DNA from 4 places in the Streptomyces sp. MNU89 genome. Region 2 is predicted to be linked to each of the others. Evidence: riboswitches for the same ligand, from Rfam matches in the RefSeq annotation. Region 2 holds a riboswitch; each other region holds the start of a gene.

Region 1 (4,183 bases), 1.7 Mb from region 2:
CATCGTCGTCGCGGTGCGGGCGGCCGTCGCGGCCGGGGGTGCCGTCGTGGCCGGGCAGGCCGGGGGCGGCGCCGGGGCCGGAGGCGCCCACGCGCTGCCACGGGCCTCCGGGGCGCGGCGGACGGCCCCGGCTCCGGGGTCTCCACCCCGGTCCCGGCCGCTTCCGCCGTCCCGGCCGTCCCGCTCGTCTCCGCCGCGTCCTCCGTTTCCGCCGCCCGTGTCCGGGCGGTGCCCGCGCGGCTGCCGGCGAAGAGGGCACCCATCCAGGCCCCGGCCCGCTCGGGGAGGGCGGCGGCGGGGAGGGGCAGCTTTCCGGTACCGGTCAGCTCGGACAGGGGCGGGACGGCGGCGCGGTGGCGGCTGGAGCGCCGCTGGGGCAGTCCCGGACCGCCCGTGGCGGCGGACGGCGGTACGGGGACGGTGCCGGCGACGGCCGTCGCGCCGGCCGGCACGGTGCCGCCCCCGGCGTGCGCGGTCTCGCCGGCCGAGGGGCGCCGGGAGGCGGGCACGGCGGGCGGCTCCAGGGTCTGCAGCAGGGTGCCCGGCACCAGGACCACCGCGCGGACCCCGCCGTACGGGGAGGGCAGCAGGTCGACCTTGAGCCGGTGCCGCTCGGCGTACCGGCCGACGACCGCGAGCCCCGTCTGCGGGATCTCGCCGAGGTCGGCGAAGCCCAGCAGCCGGCGCCCGGCGGCGATCTCCCGCGCCTGTTCGAGGGCGTACTCGTCCATGCCGAGACCGGCGTCGTCGATCTCGATGACGGCGCCGCGGGTCACGGTGCGGACGGTCACCTCGACGTGGGTGGTCGGCGGCGCACACTGGGTGGCGTTGGCGAGGAGCTCCGCCACGACGTGCACCAGGGGTTCCACGACGGTCGCCACCGCCGCGATGTCCTGGTCGCCGCAGACCTTGACGCGCTGGTAGGACACGATCCGGGAGGCCCCCGCGCGAACCACGTCCACCAGCGCGTGCGGCTTCTGCCACTGCTGCCCCGGCCACTCGCCGCACAGCACCGCGAGACTCTGCGCGATCCGGGCCTGCTGCGCGGCGGCGTGGTCGCCGCGCATGCTCGCCTCCAGGACGTCCGGGTGGGCGGAGTGGCGGGCCTCCAGGGCGGCCATCTCCTCCTGGATGCGGTGCGAGGACGCCTGCACCCGGCGGGCGAGGGCCACGACGACCAGGCGCAGCGACTCCTCCCGTTCGCGGACGGTCCGCACGGCGGCGGTGGCGGCCGCCAGCACCCGCTCGTACTCCCGGGCCGTGCCCGGGTGGCTCTCCGCGGGCTGCGGGACCGGTACCGGTTCGCCCGCCAGGGCGGCGGGGAGCCGGACGTCGGCGAGGTGCCGGACCGTTTCCTCCCGCCGGGCGTCCTGGTGGGTGCAGAACTCACGCCACTCGGTGTCGTGCCGTGCGGCCTCCTCCCGTGCGGCCAGCGTCTCGCGCTCGCAGGCGCGCAGCGCGCTCTGCAGCCGCTCGAAGAGACCGACCAGCAGGGCCGCGGTGAGGACGTGGCAGGCCACGGCCCAGCCGGCGCCCACCCCGCCCAGCGCCCACGGGTCCGTGACCGCGACGGCGGCCAGGAGCATCGCGGCCGGGCGGACGAAGCGGCGGCGGAACGTGGAGGAAGCGATCGAGGGTCGAACCATGGCACACCTTGGGAAGGGACGGACGGCGGATGACGGAGGCCCGCACGCGGGGCGAGGCCCCCGGTATGAGGTCTGCCGCCGGGCGGCGGCCGCGTCGTCCGGCCGCCCGGCCGTCCTGGCGTCCGGGCGCCGCCGTGCCGCGGACGGCGGGGCCCGGAGCCGCCGGGCGGCGCTCCGCGGCCCTCTTTCTACCGGCCGGGGCCGCCGCCGCGGGCCCGTTGTGCGCGGTACGGCACCGGGCACATCGATTCGAGGGGTACGCCGGGCAGGCCCGGCCGGGCCGACGCGGGCGCCCGTGGCCGGGAAACGGGCGGGGAGGGAGGCCGGAACGGCGGGAGTCTCGGGTCCACGGGACGGAGCATAGACCCATGTATAAGCCATGCATTTCTTAATATCGCAGCTCAGAGCGGGTGTCGCACAGAAGAACGGAGGCCGTCGCACACCCGCCCGCACCGATGCGGGAGGATGCTGCCCAACGAGGCGACGGGAACCAGGAAGCCGGTGCGAATCCGGCGCGGTCCCGCCACTGTGACCGGGGAGCGAACCCCATCCGAGCCACGGCCCCCGCGGGCCGGAAGGCCGGGGCGAGCGCCGATCCGGCAGCCAGGAGACTGGCCCGTCGCCGATCCGCCGCACCCGGGGCGAGGACACCCCAGGAAGAGGTTCGCGATGAGCGACGACGACGTGCCGTGCCCCGGCGCGGGCCGCACGCCGGACACCGTCACCGTGGTCGGCATCGGCGCCGACGGCTGGGACGGGCTCGGGCGGGACGCCCGGGAGGCGCTGCACCGCGCCGGGACCGTCATCGGCGGCCCCCGCCAGCTCGCCCTGCTGCCGCCCGGCTGCACGGCGGAACGGGTGCCCTGGCCGTCACCGCTGCGCCCCGCCGTGCCCCGGCTGCTCGCCGAGCACGCCGGGCGGCGGGTGGCCGTCCTGGCCAGCGGCGACCCGATGTTCCACGGCATCGGGCGGACCCTGGCCGCGGCCGTCGGCGCGGAGCGGCTGCGGGTGCTGCCCCACGCCTCCTCGGTGTCGTACGCCTGTGCCCGGCTGGGCTGGGCGGTGGAGGACACCGAGGTGGTCAGCCTGGTGGGCCGGCCCGCCGCCGCTCTGGCCGCCGCCCTGCACGCGCGCCGGCGGCTGCTCGTCCTGAGCGCGGGCGCCGGGACCCCGGGTGAGGTGGCGGCACTGCTGTGCGACCGCGGCTACGGGCCGAGCCGGATGACCGTGCTCGAACAGCTGGGCGGCGGCGCGCGGGAACGCCGGTTCGAGGGCACCGCCGCCGGCTGGCCGCATCCGCCGGGCGATCCGCTGAACGTCGTCGCCGTCGAGTGCCGGCCCGGGCCGGGCGGCCACCGGCTGTCCGCGGTCCCGGGGCTCCCGGACGAGGCGTACGAGCACGACGGGCAGCTCACCAAGCGCCGTGTGCGGGCGGCCACGCTGGCCGCGCTCGCCCCGGCACCGGGCGAACTGCTGTGGGACATCGGCGGCGGCTCCGGCAGCATCGCGGTCGAGTGGATGCGCGCCGGACGCGGCTGCCGCGCGGTGAGCGTGGAGCGCGACCCCGTACGGGCCGCGCGCATCCGGCGTAACGCGGAGCGGCTCGGGGTGCCCGCGCTGCGGGTGGTCACCGGGGCCGCCCCGGAGGCCCTGGACGGACTCGCGGACGGGCCCGCGGACGGAAGACCCGCGGACGGGCGGGGGACCGGACTCGGGCCGCCCGACGCGGTGTTCGTCGGTGGCGGGCTCACCGCCCCCGGACTGCTGGAGGCGTGCTGGGCGGCGCTGCCCGCCGGAGGGCGGCTGGTCGCCAACACGGTGACGCTGGAGTCCGAGGCACTGCTGGCGGAGTGGTACCGCCGGCACGGCGGGGAGCTGGTGCGGATCGCCGTCTCCCGCGCCGTACCGGTCGGCGGGTTCACCGGCTGGCGGCAGGCGATGCCGGTCACGCAGTGGGCGGTGACCAAGCCGGGGAAGCGGGGGCCGGAGGAACAGCGGGCGGAGGAACAGCGGGCGCCGGCGGAGTGACGCGGGCGGACCGAACGTCAGCAGGGCGGCCACCGGCGGGGCCGGCGTCCGCGGAGCGCATGCCGGCCGGGAGGCCGGACCGAGGAGAAGAACGATGACGGTGTACTTCATCGGTGCCGGTCCCGGCGCCGCCGACCTGATCACCGTGCGCGGGCAGCGGCTGCTGGAGTCGTGCGCCGTCTGCCTGTACGCGGGCAGCCTGGTGCCGCGCGAACTGCTCGCCGCCTGCCCGCCGGACGCGCGGCTCGTGGACACGGCGCGGCTGAACCTGGACCAGATCACGGCGGAGCTGGCGGACGCGCACCGCGCGGGCCACGACGTGGCCCGGCTGCACTCCGGGGACCCCTCGGTGTTCAGCGCGGTCGCGGAGCAGATGCGGCGGCTGGACGCGGCCGGCGTGCCGTACGAGGTGGTGCCCGGCGTACCGGCGTTCGCCGCGGCGGCCGCGGCGCTGGGACGGGAGCTGACCGTGCCGGCCGTCGGCCAGACCGTGATCCTCACCCGCGTCG
Region 2 (4,183 bases):
CCGTGGGGCACCTTCTCCATCGCGATGACGATCCCGATCGCCTTCTTCATGGGCTTCTACCTGCGGGTGCTGCGCCCGGGCCGGGTGACCGAGGTGTCGGTCATCGGTGTGGCGCTGCTGCTGCTCGCGATCATCTCCGGCAGCTGGGTCGCCGAGTCCTCGTGGGCGGAGACCTTCACCCTGCAGCCCGGCACCCTGGTGATCTGGCTCGTGGTCTACGGCTTCTTCGCCTCGGTCCTGCCGGTGTGGATGCTGCTGGCCCCGCGTGACTACCTGTCCACCTTCATGAAGATCGGCACGATCGTCCTGCTGGCCCTCGGGGTGGCGTTCGCCCTGCCGACCCTGAAGATGCCCGCGGTCACCGAGTTCGCGAGCTCGGGCGCCGGACCGGTCTTCGCCGGCTCGCTCTTCCCGTTCGTCTTCATCACCATCGCCTGCGGCGCGCTCTCCGGCTTCCACGCCCTGGTCTCCTCGGGCACCACCCCGAAGATGATCCAGAAGGAGACCCAGGTCCGCATGATCGGCTACGGCTCCATGCTGATGGAGTCCTTCGTGGCGATCATGGCCCTGGTGGCCGCGTCCATCATCGACCCCGGCCTCTACTTCGCGATGAACTCACCGGCCGGCCTGATCGGCGACTCGGTGCAGTCCGCCTCCGAGGCGGTCGCGAACCTCGGCTACACCATCTCCCCCGGTGATCTGGCCGCGGCCGCCGCGGCGGTGGAGGAGGACTCCCTGCTGTCGCGGACCGGCGGCGCCCCGACACTGGCCGTCGGTATGGCGGAGATCTTCTCCTCGGTCTTCGGCGGCGCCGGGATGAAGGCCTTCTGGTACCACTTCGCCATCATGTTCGAGGCGCTGTTCATCCTCACCACGGTGGACGCCGGTACCCGCGTCGGCCGGTTCATGCTCCAGGACATGCTCGGCAACGTCTACAAGCCCTTCCGGGACGTCAGCTGGAAGCCGGGTGCCTGGATCGCGAGCGCGGTCGTCGTCGGCCTCTGGGGCTACTTCCTCTGGGTCGGCGTCCACGACCCGCTGGGCGGCATCTACCAGCTCTTCCCGCTGTTCGGTATCGCCAACCAGCTGCTGGCGGCCGTCGCGCTGGCCGTCGCCACCACGCTGCTCATCAAGTCCGGACGGCTCAAGTGGGCCTGGGTCACCGGTATCCCGCTGGCCTGGGACGTCGTGGTGACCTTCACGGCGAGCTGGCAGAAGATCTTCTCGGGTGACCCGAAGATCGGCTTCTTCACACAGCGCTCCATATACCAGGAGGCCATCGAGGACGGCAAGGTGCTGCCGCCCGCCAAGGACATGGGCGACATGCACACCGTCGTCACCAACGCGACGGTGGACGGCGTCCTCTCCGTCCTCTTCCTCCTGCTGGTCGTCGTGGTGCTCGTCGACGCCGGGCGGGTATGCGTCAAGGCGATCCGCAATCCCGCGCAGGCCAAACTGGAGGAGGTGCCCTACGTGGAGTCGAAGCTCGTGGCCCCGGCCGCCCTGTGGCTCACCAAGGAGGAGAAGGCCGAACTCGTCGCGGCCGGTGCCGGCGCGGACGGCAAGGAGAGCACCGGCACGGGGAGTTCCTCGTGAGCCCCGCGCTGAGGGAGAAGGCCGCCAGGATCCGCTTCCTCTGGCGGGAGGCGACCGGGGAGGCCACCTACGACCGGTACGTCGCCCACGCACGGAAGTGTGATCCGGACGCAAAGGTGTTGAGCCGCCGCGAGTTCGAGAAGCAGCGCGTGGACGGCCGTGAGGCCGACCCCCGCGAGGGCTTCCGCTGCTGCTGACGCCCCCGCTCCGGCCGAACCGCCCGAACCGCCCGATGGCCCCGGCCCCGCGCCGGGGCCATCGGCGTGCCCGGGCGCGCCGGGGTGCGCCCCGGGCTGCCGGCCGCACGCCGCTCCGGTGCGCGGAGGACTTTTCCGGGATCCCGAATGGGAACACCCGCCCTTCCCGGCGGCCCGGTTCCCGCTCACCGCGCGCTCCGGGGGCGGCCTCGGACGTGTTCCCCTGCAAAGCGCCCCCGTGCGCCGGGATACACAACATCTAGTGCCGCTCGCGGAAAGCGACACAAGATGTATGCTCATGCTCGCTGACGCGCCAGGGGAATCCGGTGCGAATCCTGAACTGTCCCGCAACGGTGTGAAGGCGGCTTTCGCCTGCCTTCGAGTCCGAGCGCCTGCCGTCGGCCACGTCCGGCTCGACCGAGCCGGCGTCGATTCCGTCCGGGCTCCGGGGATTGGGCCGGTGGACGTCGCGCTGTCTCCTGCCCCCTCCGGGCGCACGGGGACCGCACGCGCCCCGCGCTCCGTCACCGCGGCCCTGCCGAGCGAGGGAGAGTTCTCCGTGACCATCGCGCCCGCCGATCCCGCATCAGCCGACAGCGGCGGCACAGCGACCGCCGGCCGGGACGCCCCCGGTACCGCGCTGCTGCGCCTCCTCACCGGGCTGACGGCCGATCTGCCCGCCGCCGACCCGGGCCGGGTGGCCGCCGCCGTGCTGCGCGGCCGCGAACCCGGCGCGGACGAGGCCGCGTTGCGCGAGCTCGCGACGGAGGCCGCGGCCGGGCTGATCTCCGAGGACCCGGTGTACTCGCGACTGGCGGCCCGGCTCCTCAGCCGTGCCATCGCGGACGAGGCGGCCGGCCAGGGCGCGGTCTCCTTCCCGGACTCGATCGCGGCCGGCCACCGGGAAGGCCTGATCGCCGACCGCACCGCCGCCTTCGTACGCGAGCACGCGGCGCGGCTGAACACCCTGGTGGAGATGTCGCTCGCCGACGGCGCCGACGACCGCTTCGGCTACTTCGGGCTGCGGACCCTGCACAGCCGCTACCTGCTGCGCCATCCGGTGAGCCGGCAGGTCATCGAGACCCCGCAGTACTTCCTGCTCCGGGTTGCCTGCGGGCTGGCCGCGGACGACTCGCCCGCGGCCGTGGACGAGGTCGCCTCGCTCCACCGGCTGATGAGCCGCCTGGACTACCTCCCCAGCTCCCCCACCCTCTTCAACTCCGGCACCCGGCACCCGCAGATGTCCTCCTGCTATCTGCTGGACTCCCCGCTCGACGAGCTGGACTCCCTCTACGAGCGCTACCACCAGGTCGCCCGGCTCTCCAAGCACGCGGGCGGCATCGGCCTGCCGTTCAGCCGGATCCGCTCCCGGGGCGCCCTGATCCGCGGCACCAACGGCCACTCCGGCGGGATCGTCCCCTTCCTGCGCACGCTCGACTCCTCCGTCGCCGCCGTCAACCAGGGCGGCCGGCGGAAGGGAGCGGCCTGCGTCTACCTGGAGCCCTGGCACGCCGACATCGAGGAGTTCCTGGAGCTGCGGGACAACACCGGCGAGGAGGCCCGCCGCACGCACAATCTCAATCTGGCCAACTGGATCCCGGACGAGTTCATGCGCCGGGTGGAGGCCGACGCCGAGTGGTCGCTCTTCTCCCCCTCCGACGTGCCCGCGCTGCCGGACCTGTGGGGCGCCGAGTTCGACGCGGCCTACCGCCGGGCCGAGGAGGCCGGGCTCGCCGTCCGGCGGCTGCCCGCACGGCAGTTGTACGCCCGGATGATGCGCACGCTCGCGCAGACCGGCAACGGCTGGATGACGTTCAAGGACGCCGCCAACCGGACCGCGAACCAGACCGCCGAGCCCGGCAAGGTCGTCCACTCCTCGAATCTCTGCACCGAGATCCTGGAGGTCACGGACGACGGGGAGACCGCCGTCTGCAATCTCGGGTCGGTCAACCTCGCGGCCCATGTCGCGGCGGACGCCGGTACCGGTGAGGCCGCGGTGGCGGAGGCGATGGACTGGGAGCGGCTGGACGCCACCGTCCGCACCGCCGTGGCCTTCCTCGACCGGGTCGTGGACATCAACTTCTACCCCACCCCGCAGGCCGCCGCCTCCAACCGGCGCTGGCGCCCGGTCGGACTCGGGGTGATGGGGCTGCAGGACGTCTTCTTCCGGCTGCGGCTGCCGTTCGACTCCCCCGCGGCGGCCCGGCTCTCCACCGAGATCTCCGAGCGGATCATGCTCGCGGCCTACGAGACCTCCTGCGATCTCGCCGGACGGCACGGTCCGCACCCGGCCTGGTCCTCCACCCGCGCCTCGCGCGGCGTGCTCCACCCCGACCACTACGGCGTCCGGCCCCGGTGGCCGGAGCGGTGGGAGGCGCTGCGGGCCCGGA
Region 3 (4,183 bases), 660 kb from region 2:
ACCGGTGCATGTCCAGGTGCCGTGCTCCCACCGAAGACACCGGCAAGGGCACGGCACCAGACGATTCGCCAGCTGGCCTTTCACCACCGTCAGAGCTGGATCCGGGCCCACCCGTCCGTCGCACGACGGCAAGGTCATCGTCGTCTTCCCCGGCCCGCACCATCCCGCCCGCTGCGTCGTCCCGCTGCCTCTGAGCCGTAGCGCTCGCCGGTGCTCAGGAAGCCGTGCGGCGGCGCGGCGGGGTGAAGGTGTGCAGGTCGAGGATGTCCGGGCGGGACGCGACGCCGGGGCCGCCCGCCCGTACCCAGGCGGCGATGTCCTCCGTCGCGTCCGGGTCGTTGACCAGGCCCAGCCACACCGGACGGGCTCCGGCGGCCCGGCCCGCGGAGGAGGGCTGTACGACGACGACGTTCGCCTGGTCGCACACGTCCAGGCAGGCGGAGATGCGCACAGGCGCCTCGGTACGCAGGCGTGCGGTTTGTGCCGCATGGTCCACACCGGTCACCTTGGCGGTGCCGCAGCAGCAGTCCCGGCACACGACGACCCGGCACGGCACTCCGCCGGCCGGTCGCGCATCCACCTCGGCGCCGAACGCCTCGCCGCCCCTTGTCTCGGGCACGCCGAACCACCCTCTCTCCGGGGAGATCCGCCCCGGTGTCCTTCGAGGAGGCGACGACGTGAGTCTCCTGGCTCTCGGGTCGCAGCTCGCCCCGGCCTTCCCACCCTCACGGGGCCGTGGCACGTACGGGGTTCGCTCACCGATCACAGTGGCGGGACCGCGCCGGATTCGCACCGGCTTCCTCGGACCGTCGTCGCCCTGTCGCCGGTCATCATCCCATCGACCGGCCGGCCCGGATCATTCGGGCTCATGAGCGTGCGGACTCGTAGCGGGCGGCTCGGCCGGGCGTTCCCGGCCGCCGTCGTGGCCGGAGGCCACCACGATGAGCAGCCCCACCACGACGGCCCCGGCGACCATCCGGCCGACGGCCCGCACCAACCAGCCCGGCACCGACACGCCCTCGCGGCGCGTCGGTGCGCCCAGTCGCTCGGCCCGCCGGGCGGGACGCAGCAGGCGCAGCACGGCGACGGGAAGTTGCAGCAGCCCCGGCACGGTGCGCGGCCACTCGCCGTACCAGATTGGTGCCGTACAGCAGGGTGTGCCACACGCTCAGGACGTGGACGACGATGACGAAGTGCGGTGCCAGCGTTCCAGGACCTGCCGGGAGACCGGCAGCCGGGCGGGGCGGGGCCCAGACGGCAACAGGCCGAGCATGACCGTGCCCCGGGCCCACAGCAGACCGGACCGGCCGAACGCCTGGCTGAGCAGGTACATCCAGTACGTGCCGCAGTGTCGCCAAGGTGACCGGGATTGCCGAGGCGACGTCCGCGCGGTCGAGTTGCGGCGGATGTGGAGGAGGCGGGGTTCGGCCGGGTGGAGATCTTCGGTGGCTTCGACGGCCGCCCCTACGACGAGAACGCCGAGCGGCTGGTGCTGCGGGCGGTCCGCGAGGCGTGAGGGCCGGGCAGGGGCGCTCGGGCGGTTTCGCACGCCCTTTTGGCCGCTTCTCGCCAGACCGTAGTATCGGCGGGTCATCACCGCGACGGGAGACAGGAAGCCGGTGCGAGTCCGGCACGGTCCCGCCACTGTGACCGGGGAGTGCACCCCTTTACACGCCACTGCGTCCACGGCGCGGGAAGGCAGGGGGAGGCGTCGATCCGGGAGTCAGGACACTGGCCTGTCGCGGGCCCGATCCGAGGAGCGCGGACTCCCCAGGAGGCTTCACGTGTACGACGGTACGCCCCGTCCCCCGCTGTCCACCTCTGCCCACAAGCGGCATGCCCTGCGTGCGACGGCCGCTGCCGTCGCCCTGTCGGCGGCCCTGCTGACCGCCGGCTGCGGCTCGCCGCAGGACACCGCCGAGGACGCCAAGGCAACGGCCTCGCCGGCCGCGGGCTTCCCCGTCACCGTCGACAACTGCGGTGTGAAGACGACGTACGACAAGCCGCCTTCCCGCGTTGTCACCATCCACCAGCACCCGGCGGAACTCATGCTCGCCCTCGGCCTGCAGGATCGTATGGTCGGCACCGCCTTCCCCGACTCGGCGGTCCTGCCCGAGCTGGAGAAGGACTACAAGGCGATCCCCCAGCTGGCGAGGAAGGAACCGTCGTTCGAGACGATCCTGGAAGCCGAGCCCGACCTCGTCTACGGCGGCTACGGCAGCGCCTTCGCCGAGAACGAGGGCCGCTCCCGCAAGGCGTTCGCCGACGCCGGTATCGACACCCACCTCAACCGCGAATACTGCGGGAAGAGGCGGGTGACGATGAAGGACACCTACGACGAGATCCGCACCATCGGCCGGATCTTCGGCGTCCCGGAGCGGGCCGGCGAACTGATCGCCGACCTCACCGACCGCGTCGACAAGGCCGCCACCAAGGTCGAGGACGAACCCGGGACGCGCGTCTTCGTCTACGACAGCGGCGACAAGACCGCCTTCACCGCGGGCGGCAAGAGCCTGGGCACCGAACTGATCCGGCTGGCCGGCGGCAGGAACGTCTTCGCCGACCTCGACGACGTCTTCGGGGACGTCTCCTGGGAGCAGGTCGTCGCGCGCAAGCCCGAAGTCATCGCCGTCTACGACTACGCCGACGCCGGGAGTGTCGAGCAGAAGAAGAAGTTCCTGCTCTCCCAGCCCGCCCTGAAGGACGTGCCCGCCGTCAGGAACAAGCGGTTCGTCGTCCTGCCGCTGACCGCGACACTGGTCGGCATCCGCTCGGCCCACGCGGTCGAGGACCTGGCCCGCGGTATCCATCCCGAGAGCTTCGCGTGACGGCCCCGGTCGTCGAGGCCGGCACCGAGCAGACCGTGCGACGACGGCGAGAGGGCGACAGGCGGGCGGGCCGGGCCGGTCTCACCGTCACCCTCGTCGTCCTGGCCGTCACCCTGGGGGTCTCCGCCACCGCGGGCTTGGCCATCGGGTCTGTGCAGGTGCCGCCCGGCCAGGTGTGGGGCATCGTGACGCACGCGCTGGGCGCCGACTGGACGGAACCGGACTGGTCGCGGGCGCGGGAGACGATCGTGCTGGACGTACGCGCCCCGCGCGTGCTTCTGGGGGCCGTGGCCGGCGCCGGACTGGCGGTCGTGGGAACCGCTCTACAGGCCCTGATCCGCAACCCGCTCGCCGAGCCCTACCTCCTCGGCGTCTCCTCCGGGGCGTCCCTGGGCGCCGTGGTGGTGATCGTGTTCGGGGTGACGTGGCTCGGGCCGTTGTCGCTGTCGGCTGCCGCCTTCGCGGGCGCGCTCGGCGCGCTGCTGCTCGTGTACACCACCGCCCGCACCGGCGGCCGGATCACCTCAACCCGGCTGGTCCTGTCCGGTGTGGCCGTCGCCGCTGTGCTCACCGCCGTACTGGACCTACTGCTGCTCACCACCGACCGGGGCAACGAGGCCCGCGCGGTCCTCGCCTGGACCCTCGGCGGCCTCGGCGGCGTCAACTGGGACACCCTGTGGCTGCCCGGCGCCGCCTTGGCCCTGGGCATCGCCGTCCTCATGGTCCAGGCCCGCAACCTGAACCTCCTGCTCGCCGGCGAGGAGGCCGCGACCACGATGGGGCTGGACGTGGCACGCTTCCGCGCCCGCATGTTCGTCCTGCTCTCCCTCGTCACCGGCATCCTCGTCGCGGCGTGCGGACCGATCGGCTTCGTCGGCCTGATGCTGCCGCACATCGTCCGCCTCGCCGTCGGCGGCGACCACCGACGCGTCCTGCCGACAGCGGCCCTCGGCGGCGCGGTCTTCCTCATCTGGGCCGACATCGCCGCCCGCGTCGTCGCCGCGCCCATGGAGATCCCCGTCGGCGTGCTCACCGCCCTGTGCGGCGGCCCGTTCTTCCTGTGGCTGATGCGCCGCGACGCCCGCCGGAACACCGACCGAGGAGGGGCATGACCGGCACCGAACTCGTCATCGACACGGTCACCCTCACCGCCGGCGCGCACCGCCTGGTCGAGGACGTCTCCCTGACCGCCCGGCCCGGAGAGGTCATCGGCCTGGTCGGACCGAACGGCAGCGGCAAGTCCAGCCTGCTGCGCGCCGTCTACCGCGTTCTGCGCCCCGCGACCGGCCACGTGGGTGTCGACGGCACCGACGCCTGGTCGCTGCCCGTGCGGCAACTGGCCCGGACGGTGGCCG
Region 4 (4,183 bases), 2.3 Mb from region 2:
AAGAACTCCGCCCGCGTGATGCTCGTCCGGGCTGGTCTCAACCCGGCTGGTGCCGAGGGCACAAGACCTGCGGGAGCGCCGCTCCCGGAGGCGGCCTGAGCCAGGAATCCCCTTCCTGCGGGGAGGGGAGGACGTCAAAACAGCTGCCTTTCGAGGACGAGGGTGGCCGCCGCCAGCGCGGCGAGCAGCAGGACGGAGCCGGTGACGAAGCGCCGGGACACGGGGGCACCGGTGACGAGGACACGGAGCGTCCCGTCGTAGCCGCGGCCCGCGAGTCCGTCCTGCATCCGCGCGGCGCGCGAGAAGGCGCGCAGGAAGACCGTCGCCCCCTGCCCGGCCAGCGAGCGCCAGGCGGCGGCGCGCGTGGTGTGGCCGAGGCGCGCTGCCTGGGCCTGCCGCACCTGCGCGAGGGTGTCCAGCAACAGGAAGGTGATGCGGTAGGTCACCAGCGCGACGTCGGTCACGGCGGGGGGCACGCCGGCCCGGGTGAGACGCGGCAGCAGATCCGACAGCGGTGTGGTGAAGGCGAACAGCAGGACGCCCAGCGAGGCGGCCGAGGTGCGCAGCAGCAGCTGCCCGGCCTGCGCGGGGCCGTCCGGTGCGAGGGACAGCAGGCCGCGCTCCCCGCCCAGTTGGACGAGGAGCGGCAGCGCGCCGGTGACGCAGAAGCCGAGCGGCACCCGGTACGCCCGCCAGAGCCGGCGCGGCGGCACCCGGGCCGGGCCGAGCAGTGCGGTGAGCGCGGCGGCGGCGATGAGCGGCGCGCCCGGCCAGGGCGGCAGGCTCACCGCCAGGACGGTCAGGCCGAGGGCGAGGACCGCCTTGTCCAGGGGGTGGCGGCGGCGCCAGCAACTGCTGTGCGCCGCCGCGTCGATGGGCAGCACGCGGGACTACGCGGCCGGGCGGCCGCCGGGACCGGACGGCCCCCCGCCACCCCGTTCGCCGGACGCGGGCGCCGGGGTGTCCCCGGCAACGTCCGGGGCCCCGCCGGCCGGTGGCGCCTCCGCGGCCGCCCTCGCGTCAGGGGCCGCACCTCCCACGGAGTCCCCGGTACCCGCCGTCTCGGCCTTGCCCGCCGCGGCCGTGCCGGGACCGGCCGTTCCCGGCGTTCTCGCGGCGGCCCGTGCCTCCCCCTGCCGGCGTCCTCGGCGCAGCCCGAGGCAGTAGGCCAGCACCCCGGCGCCGATCGCGGCCTGGAGGGCGAAGAGCGCCGACTCCACTTCCGCCGACGGGGGTTCGTAGAGCGGGGCGAACCAGGGTTCGTAGCCCGGCCGGAGTTCCTCGACCGCCGTCTCGGCCTGCGCGTCACTGCCGGTGAAGGGCTCCTCCATGCCGTCGCCGAGTCCCAGGACGAGCGGGAGGGCGGCCAGGACGGCGACAACGGCCAGCAGCAGCAGGTTGGTCCGGGTGTTCCGGCTCATCGGGTCACCGCCTCCTGGGACCGCTCCGGCCGGCGGCCGCCGGCGGCCGTCCGCACGCCGAGCCGGGCCAGGATGGTCCCGTCGGCCTGGCTCAGCAGCCGGATCACCAGCACGGTGAGGATGCCCTCGCTGACGGCGAGGGGGATCTGGGTGACGGCGAAGACGGAGCCGAACTTGGCCAGGGCACCGGGCAGTCCGGTGGCCGGGTCCGGGAACGCCAGAGCGAGCTGGACACTGGTGACGCAGTAGGTGCTCAGATCGGCGGTGAAGGCACCGGCGAACACGGCGGCGGCGAGCGGCGCGCCGAGTCCCCTCACCAGCCGGTAGGCGGCGTACCCGGCCCACGGGCCCACCACGGCCATGGAGAAGACGTTGGCGCCCAGGGTGGTGAGCCCGCCGTGCGCCAGCAGCAGGGCCTGGAAGAGCAGGGTGATGGTGCCGAGCACCGCCATGACCGGCGGCCGGAACAGGATGGCACCGAGCCCGGTGCCGGTGGGGTGTGAGCAACTTCCCGTGACGGAGGGGATCTTCAGCGCGGACAGGACGAAGGTGAAGGCACCGGAGGCACCGAGCAGCAGGGTGTTCTCCGGATTCTTCCTCACCTCGCGGCTCAGCGACCGTACGCCGTGGAGAACGAAGGGGGCGGCGGCGGCGCTCCAGGCGACCGCGTGCCAGGGGGGCAGGTAGCCCTCGGCTATATGCATGGGAAAGCGGACCTCTCCAGCACCTCGTGGATGGACGACGCGCCCTGGCCGGTCTCCTGGCTTACGGGTCATGCCGCCCGGACTCCGCCTTCCCGGGTGCCGCGGCGCTCCGCGGCATCCCAGTGGCTCCCAGAGGGTGGAACCGGACTTCCCGATCACAGTGGCGAGGGCCGCACCGGTTCTTCACCGGTTTCCCGTGCACCAAGGCCCTGTGACAGTAGTGCGCCGCGCGTGAGGAGGACAAGCCGATCACCCTGCGGTACATCCCACACCGGACGGCGCACGGAAGCACGGCGGCACCCGGCTCCGAGGTTCGGGGCGCCGGGGCAGCGGGGGCGCCGGCGCCCTTCGAACGGGCGGCAGCCGGAGGGATCCGCCCCGTTTCACGCTCTTTGCCCCGGATACCCGTCCGGCGTCGGCGGGCCCTGCCCGCACTACCGAGGAGGTGACGGCCATGCCGGAGCCCGGCAGCAAGAAGTACGACCGGAAACGGGCGAAGCTGCGCAAGGAGGCCGAGGACAGCGGAGTGCCCGACCAGCAGGCCACCAAGGCGGCGGACAAGACCCTCCAGAAGGACCCGTCCATGCGCAGCCGGGGCCCGCGGACCACGCGCGGCATCGGACCCAAGGGGGAACGGCCGGAGAGCCTCGGCTGACGGCCGCGGACCCGGCGGCGGACAGCCGCGGGCGGCACCGCGGCGGCCAGCGGAACGGCGGCGGGCCCGGTCCCGGCGGACTGCCTCCGCCGGGACCGGGCCCTTTCTCACACCCGGGTGTGAAGAGGTGCGGTCACCCCTTCGCCATACGGGCCTTCCTGCTGTTGGTCAGCGGGTGGTGGTGACGGTCGACGTCCTTGCACCACTTCACATAACCGTGAACGTGCACGTACTTCCCGCTCACCCAGGCTTCCTTGTGCCGCAGGTGGTACCAGATGGGGTCGCCGTGGATCAGCTGGGCGCGCACCTTGCACTTGATGCCGACCTTGTCATGCCGGTGGAGCTGGCCCACCACCGAGGAGTCGGTGCTGGGGTACTGCCGCTCGTTGAGCGTCCCGGCCTTGACGACCCCGTACGGCTTGTGCGGATGGTTCTGCGAGTCGGCCTGGACGGATGTCGCGCCGAGCAGCGAACCGCCGACCAGAACGGCCGAGGCGGCGGCACCGGCCGCGAGTCCCGCGGAGCGGGACCTGAGCGTGTGGAACATGGGCAACTCCTGTTCTGCCAGGAATGTGACAAGGCGTCGCTTTCCGTTCGCACCGGGCATGAAACCAAAAAGGGGGCAAGGTCCCCCTCGGGGGCGATACCGGTCAACACCCGGGCGACGTCTCGTCACCAACCCGTAAGCAGAACGTGGTTGAGAAAGAGCGCTGTCGCCGCTTGGAGCAGCAGCCAGCGGCGGTGGTGGCGGGCCGGGAGGAGGGCGGCGGCCGGGAGGAGCCAGAGGGCGAAGGGCAGCCAGATCCGTTCCGTCTCGGCCTTGCTCATCCCGGAGAGGTCGGCCGCCGCGATCATGCAGAGGCCCGCGAGGGCGAGGAGCACGACACCGCAGGCGTCCAGCGAGCGCCCCGACCGCAGCCGGCGGACCGTCTCGGCGGTGCCGGCCAGGGCGCGGCGCAGCCCGGCGACGGAAGCGGCCCCGGCGATGATCACGGCGTTGGCTAGGTTGCCGAAGAACCAGTAGCTGTACGGGCGGATCCGGGCCACCCCCTGGTAGTAGCGGGTGACCAGCAGGTCGTAGCCCTCGTACCACCAGAAGCCGGCGGCGGTGAACGCGGCGGTGACGGCGGCCACGCCGGCGAGTGCGGGGAGCAGGGGGCGCACGGTCCGGCCGTGCAGCAGGACGGCGGTCGCGGGGATCACCATCAGCACCAGCCCGTACGAGAGATGGACGGTGAGGCCGAGCAGCAGCCCTGCGGCCAGCGCGGTGGCCGCCGGACGGCGTGCCGCCGGACGGCACGCCAGAGCGAGCAGGGCGATCCCCCAGGCGGCGACGGCCGAGAAGTAGGCGTCCGCGGAGACGCCCGCCCACACCGCCGCCGGGGCGAGCACGGCGAACGGCG

Evidence for each region. A riboswitch is a leader RNA that binds a small molecule or an ion and turns the genes downstream of it on or off. The one in region 2 is predicted to bind cobalamin.
Region 1: it holds a riboswitch for cobalamin, as region 2 does, so the genes downstream of both, cbiE (precorrin-6y C5,15-methyltransferase (decarboxylating) subunit CbiE) here and E4N63_RS10540 (ribonucleoside-diphosphate reductase subunit alpha) in region 2, are expected to answer to the same signal.
Region 3: it holds a riboswitch for cobalamin, as region 2 does, so the genes downstream of both, E4N63_RS07815 (ABC transporter substrate-binding protein) here and E4N63_RS10540 (ribonucleoside-diphosphate reductase subunit alpha) in region 2, are expected to answer to the same signal.
Region 4: it holds a riboswitch for cobalamin, as region 2 does, so the genes downstream of both, E4N63_RS00825 (energy-coupling factor ABC transporter permease) here and E4N63_RS10540 (ribonucleoside-diphosphate reductase subunit alpha) in region 2, are expected to answer to the same signal.

What each region holds. Positions count from the first base shown of each region.
Region 1 covers NZ_JAJKLL010000001.1:767,605-771,787, reverse strand. The annotation lists gene E4N63_RS03355 (ATP-binding protein) at 1-1,646, opposite strand, end outside; cobalamin riboswitch at 2,135-2,260, shown strand; gene cbiE (precorrin-6y C5,15-methyltransferase (decarboxylating) subunit CbiE) at 2,316-3,674, shown strand; gene cobM (precorrin-4 C(11)-methyltransferase) at 3,769-4,183, shown strand, end outside.
Region 2 covers NZ_JAJKLL010000001.1:2,492,038-2,496,220, forward strand. The annotation lists gene E4N63_RS10530 (carbon starvation CstA family protein) at 1-1,596, shown strand, start outside; gene E4N63_RS10535 (YbdD/YjiX family protein) at 1,593-1,793, shown strand; cobalamin riboswitch at 2,076-2,208, shown strand; gene E4N63_RS10540 (ribonucleoside-diphosphate reductase subunit alpha) at 2,353-4,183, shown strand, end outside.
Region 3 covers NZ_JAJKLL010000001.1:1,827,698-1,831,880, forward strand. The annotation lists gene E4N63_RS07800 ((2Fe-2S) ferredoxin domain-containing protein) at 215-580, opposite strand; cobalamin riboswitch at 680-803, opposite strand; partial or broken gene E4N63_RS07805 (hypothetical protein) at 857-1,408, opposite strand; gene E4N63_RS07810 (hypothetical protein) at 1,370-1,516, shown strand; cobalamin riboswitch at 1,571-1,755, shown strand; gene E4N63_RS07815 (ABC transporter substrate-binding protein) at 1,785-2,828, shown strand; gene E4N63_RS07820 (FecCD family ABC transporter permease) at 2,825-3,940, shown strand; gene E4N63_RS07825 (ABC transporter ATP-binding protein) at 3,937-4,183, shown strand, end outside.
Region 4 covers NZ_JAJKLL010000001.1:173,400-177,582, forward strand. The annotation lists gene E4N63_RS00810 (transposase) at 1-99, shown strand, start outside; gene cbiQ (cobalt ECF transporter T component CbiQ) at 135-884, opposite strand; gene E4N63_RS00820 (energy-coupling factor ABC transporter substrate-binding protein) at 891-1,421, opposite strand; gene E4N63_RS00825 (energy-coupling factor ABC transporter permease) at 1,418-2,125, opposite strand; cobalamin riboswitch at 2,154-2,346, opposite strand; gene E4N63_RS00830 (hypothetical protein) at 2,580-2,780, shown strand; gene E4N63_RS00835 (SH3 domain-containing protein) at 2,914-3,327, opposite strand; gene E4N63_RS00840 (hypothetical protein) at 3,453-4,183, opposite strand, start outside.